4 regions of the Bradyrhizobium sp. SZCCHNS3002 genome follow, and region 1 is predicted to be linked to each of the others. Evidence: predicted binding sites of a transcription regulator. Region 1 holds the regulator's gene; each other region holds the start of a gene.
What was found. The regulator LexA, encoded in region 1, represses DNA repair genes until DNA is damaged. The targets are predictions, from matches to a motif close to TGTTCNNNNTGTGTTCNG.

Region 1 (2,158 bases):
TCGACCAGCGTGAACGCAGCGCCCGGATAGCGTTGCCAGATGGCGACGTCATCAGCCGTGACCGTCAGCCATCCGAACGCAAGCATGTCGCGGCCGGGCTCGGTGATCCGTCCGGCCTTGTTCTAATCGATCTTGTTGACCACGGCGGCAAGCTCCCCCGGGCACACAATGCCGGCCGAGGGATGTCGTTCCTATCCGATGCGATGCCGGGGCGTGAGATTCGCCCGAGAGGACTTTGCGCTTGCAGAACCCAAGTCTACCAAGTCTCCCGCCGTCGAAAGCGCGCTCACGACCGACAGAAATGCCGACGCGCAGACCCTTAGGTGATGCTGATGCGGCGAATCGGTGTGGCCTGCGACGTCGGCACGTCCTCGGCGATGTCCGGGCGGCGCTCTGCCGGCTGCTTGCTGACCGGCAATTGCAGCACCGTGACGCGCTGGCCCTCGCAGAGCTGGGTCACCAGCACGTGGCGGCCGTCGGCGAACTCGATCGCGTCGTGATGGCGATCGGGAATGTGCGTCTCGATGCTGTTGAACTTCGCGACGCGCTCGCGGATCGTCCGGGTCCAGAGCCAGCGGCTGTCGTAGCGGACGTCCTCGGCAAAGGCCAACTCGGTGCCGGGCAGCATGCAGACTGCGACGGTCGGCTCGCTCTCCAGCGCGAAGCCGCGGGTGGCGGTGCCACGGAAGGTCATCGAGATCAACGTCTCGCCGACCTTGGCGGGACGGGACGCAACCGCATGGAGGCTGTAGTCACACATCGGATCGCTCCTCGTTGAGAGATAGCCGACCCACGCTCCCCCCGGACAGGCGCAGGCCTCTATCAGAGTGGACATCGATGGTGATGTTAGCGCGCGCTTCGCGGCAATTCTGCGCTGATCTGCATCGCGTGTGCCCGCGGCCGATCACAAGCGTTTGAGCATGCCGCGCTGCACATCATGAAGTGCATTCGCGTGTGGCGTATTTTGCTGGCTGATTCCAGCTTGGCTGGCTTCTCGCTCGGCGGCGACAGCGCGTGCGCCCGCCGCCGATCGACCGATCCCATTCGCGATCAGTACTTGCGGTACAGCCCGACCAGCTTGCCTTGGATCTTCACCCGGTTCGGCGGCAGGATGCGCACCTCGTAGGCGGTGTTGGCCGGCTCGAGCGCGATCGATGCGCCGCGGCGGCGGAAGCGCTTCAAGGTCGCTTCCTCATCGTCGATCAGCGCCACCACGATGTCGCCGGTGTCGGCGGTCTCGTTGCGCTGGATCAGCGCCATGTCACCGTCGAGGATGCCGGCATCGACCATCGAGTCGCCGCGCACCTCGAGCGCATAGTGATCGCCGTTGCCGAGCATGTCGGCAGGCACGCTGATGGTGTGGCTGCGCGTCTGCAGCGCCTCGATCGGGGTACCGGCGGCGATGCGGCCCATCACCGGCACCGCGACAGGGCGCTCGCCATCGTCCAGCGCGGGAGTGCTGGTGCGCACCTTGCCGAGATTGCCTTCGATCACCGACGGCGTGAAGCCGCGACGGTTGCCCGCGGCCTGCGACAGCTCGGGCAGCTTGATCACCTCGATCGCGCGGGCGCGATTCGGCAGCCGGCGGATGAAGCCGCGCTCCTCGAGCGCCGTGATCAGGCGATGAATGCCGGACTTCGAGCGCAGATCGAGCGCATCCTTCATCTCGTCGAAGGACGGCGGCACGCCGGCTTCCTTGAGCCGCTCGTTGATGAACCGCAGAAGTTCGTACTGTTTGCGCGTCAGCATTTCGACCTGGTCCCCGGTTTGTTGTTGTCCGAGTCCAGGAGCTGCGCCTTGAGCACAAGCCGGCTGAGAGCGCCCTGGAGTCGGACCGTCATCGCGTCGCCCGCAACATACTAAAAACAAATCATGAACGGACACTATATGTTCGATGTGTGTTCCGCAATCCTAAAAATATGATGAACGGACCGGGCTTTACCGGGGAAGCGGCTCAGTTCGGCAGGCGCAGGATCTCGCACGGGCTGCCGGCAGGCGCCTTCGGCGCAAACGCCGGCCGGATCACCAGCGCCTGCGACAGCGCGAGATTGCCGAGCAGCGACGAATCCTGCTGCGTCACCGGTGTTGCGACCAGGGTGCCGTCGGCGCGCTCCTTGAGCTGCGCCCGCAGATAGTCCTCGCGCGAATCGTTCGCCCC
Region 2 (2,158 bases), on a different contig from region 1:
CGGCTTCGGCGCGCGCGTGTAGACGGCCACGATCTCGTGGCCGTGGCCGGCGAGCTCGAGCAGGGTCGGCACGGCGAAATCCGGCGTGCCCATGAAGATCAGGCGAAGCGGCATCTGGTGCGCCCCTCAAGGCTTCATCCTGCCGTCATTGGCCGGGCTCGTCCCGGCCATCCACGTCGCAATGCCAACGCGAGAGGCAAGACGTGGATGCCCGGGTCAAGCCCGGGCATGACGGAGGAGAGAGTTGATCGTTACTCGCCGGCGCGCTTGGCGGCCTTGGTGAACTTCTTCATCACGCGGTCGCGCTTGAGCTTCGACAGATAGTCGATGAACAGCACGCCGTTGAGATGGTCGATCTCGTGCTGGATGCAGGTGGCGTAGAGCCCCTCCGCATCCTCCTCGCGGACCAGCCCGTCGAGATCGGTGAAGCGCACGCGCACACGCGCCGGCCGCTCGACCTCCTCGTAATATTCGGGGATCGACAGGCAGCCTTCCTCGTAGACCGACAGCTCGTCCGACTTGGCAACGATCTCCGGATTGATGAAGACGCGCGGCTCGCGCTTGCCTTCCCCGTTCGCGTCGGGCTTGGCCAGATCCATGGTGATGACGCGCAGCGGCTGCGCGACCTGAATCGCTGCGAGCCCGATGCCTGGCGCGTCGTACATGGTCTGAAACATGTCGTCGACCAGCTGCCGGATCTCCGGCGTGACCTTCTCGACCGGCTTGGACACCAGCCGCAACTGCCGGTCCGGCAGGATGATGATTTCTCTTAGGGACATGGCGCGCGATTTAAGCCGCGGAACCGGCGCGGTCAATGTGATGGCCCGCAGTTAAGACTTCGCTAACCATGAATTTCAATGTCTCGTTAACCATGATTCTTTACCCGGCCTTAACCATAAATGTTCTCTCTTCGTTCGCGAGCTCTTGCGAATCGGATAGATGGGGGGTGATGACCGCCAGCCAGTCCCTCAATCCTGTCGTCGTCATGATCGGCGATCTGCCCGTGCGCGCCAGCGACGCGCTGATCGGGTTTGGCGTGCTGGTTCTGCTCCTGCTGCTGATGATCGTCGCGGCCGTGGTGCGCTCCGGCCGGCGCGGCGCCGAGCTCGCGGCCCAGCAGGCGATACGCGCCGATGAGATCGAACAGCGGTTCGGCGAGATGATCCGGGTGCAGAGCGAGGCCTCCGGCCGGGTCGACGCGATGGCGCAGCTGCTTGCCGGGCGGCAGGTGGACCTGGCGCGCAGCGTCAACGAGCGGCTCGACGCCGTCACCCATCGCGTCGGCCAATCGATGGAGCAGACCACGCGCCACACCATGGATTCCTTGCGCGTGCTGCACGAGCGGCTCGGCATCATCGACAACGCGCATCGCGATCTCAGCGAGCTCACGACACAGGTCACGACCTTGCGCGACGTGCTCGCCAACAAGCAGTCGCGTGGCGCATTCGGCCAGGCGCGCATGGAGGCGATCGTCCAGGACGGGCTGCCGAAGGGCAGCTACGCCTTCCAGTACACGCTCGTCAGCGGCAAGCGGCCGGACTGCGTCGTGTTCCTGCCCGACACCAGGCCGCTGTGCATCGACGCGAAGTTTCCGCTGGAAGCCGTGACCGCGTTGCATGATGCCGAAACCGAAGAGGAGAAGCGCGCCGCCGCGCAGCGGCTGCGCACCGACGTGCTGCGCCACGTCAACGACATCGCCGAGAAGTACCTCGTGGTCGGCGAGACGCAGGACACGGCGCTGATGTTCGTGCCGTCGGAATCGGTCTACGCCGAGATCCATGACGGCTTCGACGACGTCATCCAGAGAGCCTATCGCGCCCGTGTCGTGCTGGTGTCGCCGTCGCTGCTGATGCTCGCGATCCAGGTCATGCAGCAGATCATGAAGGATGCGCGCATCCGCGACGCCGCCGACCAGATCCGCAACGAGGTGATCCATTTGGGCGACGACCTCGGCCGCCTGCGCGAGCGCGTGCTCAAGCTGCAGAAGCATTTTGGCGATGTCGGCGAGGACATCCGCCAGATCCTCATCTCCGCCGACAAGATCGAGAAGCGCGCCGCGCGGATCGAGGAGCTCGATTTCAGCAAGCCGGATGCGCCGGCGGACTCTCCGCGCATTGCGCCGGGCGCGGGCGCGACGCCGGACCTGTTTCCGCTGGCG
Region 3 (2,158 bases), on a different contig from region 1:
TCGCCGAGCTTGCCGGTGCGGCTGAGGGCGGCGACCTCAGCCTTGACCTGCTGATAGTCCCAGATCGCGCGCATCGCCGCACCGGGCGAGCGGGTCGGCGTCGCCTGAAGGGTCGCGCGGGTCGCCGGCGGTGCGGCCTTGATGAAGCGGGCGCGGGCGCCCTCGCTGGCCGCGGCGACGAAGGCGCGCGACAGCTTGGCCGGCAGGTCGGTGCGCAGCGCGAGCTTCTCGGCGAGATCCTCGTCGCGCTCGGCGATCTTGAACAGGCTGCGATAGCCGTCCTCGGACAGCTTTGACGTGAGGTTCTGCGCCAGCGCCATGCGCACCGCCGGAAAGCCGCGCGCGATCAGCTGCGTCGTGAGGGCGTCGCCGATGCCCCTGCGGCTGGCGATCGCGGCCAGATGCGCCGGGCTGCCGGTGCGGATGAATTCGGCGAGGTCGCGCTCGGTCAGCACCGCCGCCTTGGCCAGCATCGGCCCGGCGACGCGCAATTCGGGGTGAACGGCGAGCATCCGCGCCGTCGCGTAAGGCGCGCGCTCCACGCCGGCGAGCGCCATGCTCAGCTCGGCCAGCAGCTCGGTCGCGACCTGCGGCATCAGCCTGGCGAACATCTGATCGTAGAGATCGAGCTGCTCGGCGGACGCCGGCCGAGGGCCGGCCAGGAACAGGCTGGTGGTCCGGCGCAACATGTCGGTGGCGAGCTCGGACACCGTCCGCGCATCACCGGCGGGCGTCTTGGCGGTCGGAGCTGCCGCGGGCGCTGGAGGCATCACACGTCCCTCGTTGGGCGCCTCTCGGCCGTGACGGAGGCGCGGGTCGATCGTCGATTGCGGAAGAATGCGACGGCCGGACTAAAGGCGCGTTAAGCCAAGCAGACCGACCTGGGTCGCGATGCGACCGTCGTTAACGGATTGCGCGCGTCCGGCGCACCGGCTTGTTCCTGTATTGTTCTTGCGAACTGGACCCGCTTCCGCTAGCCTTCTCGCGGGAGGGGGCATCATGGTCCAGCGCGTTTCCACCGTTGCCTTCGAGGGAATCGAGGCCCGCGCGGTCGACGTGCAGGTCCAGGTCGCGCCCGGACTGCCGGCGTTCGCGATCGTCGGACTGCCGGACAAGGCGGTGTCGGAGGCGCGCGAGCGGGTGCGCTCGGCGCTGATCGCCTCCGGCCTGGCGCTGCCGGCGCGGCGGATCACCGTCAACCTGGCGCCGGCCGACGTGCCCAAGGAAGGCAGCCATTACGACCTGCCGATCGCGCTCGGCCTGATGGCCGCGATCGGCGCCATCCCGCCCGATGCGCTCAGCGGCTTCACCGTGCTTGGCGAGCTCGGCCTCGACGGCTCGATCGCGCCCGTGGCGGGCGTGCTGCCGGCCGCGATCGGCGCCAATGGACGCGAGGAAGGCCTGATCTGCCCGGCCGCCTGCGGCGCCGAGGCGGCGTGGGCGAGCCCCGATTTGCAGATCATCGCGGCGAGCTCGCTGATCCAGATCGCCAACCATTTCAAGGGCACGCAGGTGCTGTCGCGGCCGCAGCCGAAGATCCAGGAGGCGCCCGCGAGCCTGCTCGACCTGCGCGACATCAAGGGCCAGGAGAGCGGCAAGCGCGCGCTCGAGATCGCCGCCGCCGGCGGGCATCACCTGCTGATGATCGGCTCGCCCGGCGCCGGCAAGTCGATGCTGGCGGCGCGGCTGCCGTCGATCCTGCCGCCGCTGTCGCCGGCCGAGCTCCTGGAAGTGTCGATGATCGCCTCAGTCGCCGGCGAGATCGAGGGCGGCGCGCTGACCAACCGGCGGCCGTTCCGCAGCCCGCATCATTCCGCCAGCATGGCGGCGCTGACCGGCGGCGGCCTGCGCGCCCGGCCCGGCGAGATCTCGCTGGCGCATCAGGGCGTGCTGTTCCTCGACGAGCTGCCGGAGTTCGATCCGCGCGTGCTCGACTCGCTGCGCCAACCCTTGGAGAATGGCGAGGTCTCGATCTCGCGCGCCAACCACCGCGTCACCTACCCGGCCCGCTTCATGCTGGTCGCGGCGATGAATCCCTGCCGCTGCGGCAACGCCTTCGAGCCCGGCTATGCCTGCAAGCGCGGCCGCATCGACCGCTGCACCGCCGACTATCAGACCCGCATCTCCGGCCCGCTGATGGACCGCATCGACCTGCGTA
Region 4 (2,158 bases), on a different contig from region 1:
AGTTGTTCATCTCCTTGTCGGTGGCCGCGTCGGTGCAGTGCTGAATCGTCGCCTCCGGCAGCTGACCACCGGATCTGATCATCTTCAGCTCCCACAGGCCGGCCTTGCGCACCGGCAGGTCGACGGCCCGAGCCTCATGGCTCGCGGTCACGCCCAGAAGGCAGCAGGCCAACAGCCCGATTGCGATGCGTGTGCAGGTCATGTGCCCCCGTTCCGGCTCGTTGATCGATGCCAGAGCGAATGCCGCCAAAAGATGGCAATTAGGAGAACGGTGTTGATGGAAGGTCAGTAGAGCGTCCGCAGCGGCCGCTGCGCCGAGCCGTACGGTACCCAGCGGCAGGAGAACGAGACGTAGCCGCCGTAGCGCGCATCGACGGCGCTGAACTTCGCGACCTTGCCGTAGGAGGCGCAATGGTCGACCGCGAGCTGGCGCGCATCGGTGGTCTGGGCCAGCTGATAGGCGATGATGCCGCCGGTGTCGTTACCCTTGAAGGGCGGCACCACGTCGGCCTGGGCGGACGCGGCAACCAGAACCATCCCAGCGGCCACGAGGCCTGCAGTCTTCACGAATCCGGCCATCAGCGTCCGCATTGCATTCTCCTCGATCTGGCCTGCCATTCTAAAGGTCCCGTGCGGTCAAGAAAAGAACACCGGCCCCGGGTTAACAGGACTAATCGTGGAGTGTTGCCGCGTTGCACTTGACCTCCTGTGGCCACCGCGGCACGGTCCACGCTCCCGGATCAGCCTTGCGGACGGCCCATGCGCGACTTCAGCTCAGCTTTCAAGACGTTCGGTGCCGCATGCGGCGCGCTGCTCGCGGTCGCCACCGCGCCGGCCCAGGCGGCCAACCCGCTCGAGATGAACTTCTGGCTGTCCGGTCCGAAATATGACGGCCGGGTCGCGCCTTGCGAGGCGGCCATTCCGACCATCGTCTCGCGATTCCAGGACAAGGAGAGCACCTTCTGGAATTCCTCGCTGACGATTACCGGCGTCGCCAATGTCCATGAGATCGCCTTCCGGCCCTGGCAGTCCGACAACATCCCGCGCCGCTTCTGCACCGGCAGCGTGATGATCAGCGACGGCAAGGCGCGCACCGTCAACTTCTCAATCATCGAGGATGGCGGCTTCGCCGGCTATGACCAGGGCGTCGAGTTCTGCGTCGTCGGCCTCGATCGCAACTGGGCCTTCAATCCGGCCTGCCGCGCCGCCAAGCCCTGATTCGCCTTTCCCGGCGCATCGCCCGCTCGCGCGAGCGGCCGGCTGACCAATGGCTGCCTCGGGGCAGCCATTTTTGTTCTTGAAATGTTCCCGCGCACTGGTAGGCTCCTGGCATTGTCCGGGGAGTATGCCATGTTCGATTGCCTGCGCCGACCTGCCGTCCTGTTGTCCAGAACGATCGCCTGCTTTGCCCTCTTGCTCGGGGTGCTCGCGGCTGGCTCCGCCGCGGCGCAGGACCGGCGCCAGAACGCGCCGGGCGCGTTCGACTTCTACGTTCTCTCGTTGTCGTGGTCGCCCTCGTACTGTGCCGAGGCCGAGGAGCGCGGCGGCCGCGGCAGCCGGTCCCAACAGTGCAGCGGCCGACCCTACTCGTTCGTCGTGCACGGGCTGTGGCCGCAATACGAGAACGGCTACCCTGAATATTGCGAGCAGCCGGCGCCGCGCCTGCCGCGCAACATCATGACCTCGATGCTCGACCTGATGCCGGCGCCGGGCCTGATCTACAACGAGTGGGACAAGCACGGCACCTGCGCCGGCATGTCGGCGAAGGCCTATTTCGAAGCCATCCGCAAGGCGCGGGCCGCCATCAAGATCCCGCCGGAATTTCTCGATCTCGCGGAAGCCAAGACAGTGGCGCCGGCGGCGGTTGAGGAAGCCTTCATCAAGGCCAACCCCAAGCTCACGACATCGGGCATTGCCGTCACCTGCAATCGCACCCGGCTGAGCGAGGTCCGGATCTGCCTGTCGAAGGACCTCGAGTTTCGCAATTGCGACGAGATCGACCGCCAGGCCTGCCGGCGCGACGAGGTCAACATGCCGCCGGTCCGCGGCGGCTAGCGACTGCGAATCGGGCGACCGCAGCGCGTCGGCCTGCGGCGCCTGTTGCGGCGGCGCTGATCCGCGGCTCTCCGAAAGGGCATGCGGCGCATCGACGGGGTAC

Region 2: QW845_RS04630 (DNA recombination protein RmuC) is a predicted target of LexA. The motif match lies at 901-918, and genes of this name have one in related genera.
Region 3: QW845_RS06925 (YifB family Mg chelatase-like AAA ATPase) is a predicted target of LexA. The motif match lies at 936-953, and genes of this name have one in related genera.
Region 4: QW845_RS12940 (ribonuclease T2) is a predicted target of LexA. The motif match lies at 1,293-1,310, and genes of this name have one in related genera.

Annotation. Positions count from the first base shown of each region.
Region 1 is NZ_JAUHHY010000001.1:140,544-142,701, forward strand. It holds gene QW845_RS00640 (hypothetical protein) at 1-86, opposite strand, end outside; gene QW845_RS00645 (hypothetical protein) at 320-760, opposite strand; gene lexA (transcriptional repressor LexA) at 1,051-1,749, opposite strand; gene glp (gephyrin-like molybdotransferase Glp) at 1,955-2,158, opposite strand, start outside.
Region 2 is NZ_JAUHHY010000002.1:41,867-44,024, forward strand. It holds gene fmt (methionyl-tRNA formyltransferase) at 1-114, opposite strand, end outside; gene def (peptide deformylase) at 252-779, opposite strand; gene QW845_RS04630 (DNA recombination protein RmuC) at 950-2,158, shown strand, end outside.
Region 3 is NZ_JAUHHY010000002.1:547,590-549,747, forward strand. It holds gene QW845_RS06920 (DUF2336 domain-containing protein) at 1-770, opposite strand, end outside; gene QW845_RS06925 (YifB family Mg chelatase-like AAA ATPase) at 1,000-2,158, shown strand, end outside.
Region 4 is NZ_JAUHHY010000005.1:237,100-239,257, reverse strand. It holds gene QW845_RS12955 (DUF3617 domain-containing protein) at 1-202, opposite strand, end outside; gene QW845_RS12950 (hypothetical protein) at 286-591, opposite strand; gene QW845_RS12945 (hypothetical protein) at 760-1,218, shown strand; gene QW845_RS12940 (ribonuclease T2) at 1,351-2,055, shown strand.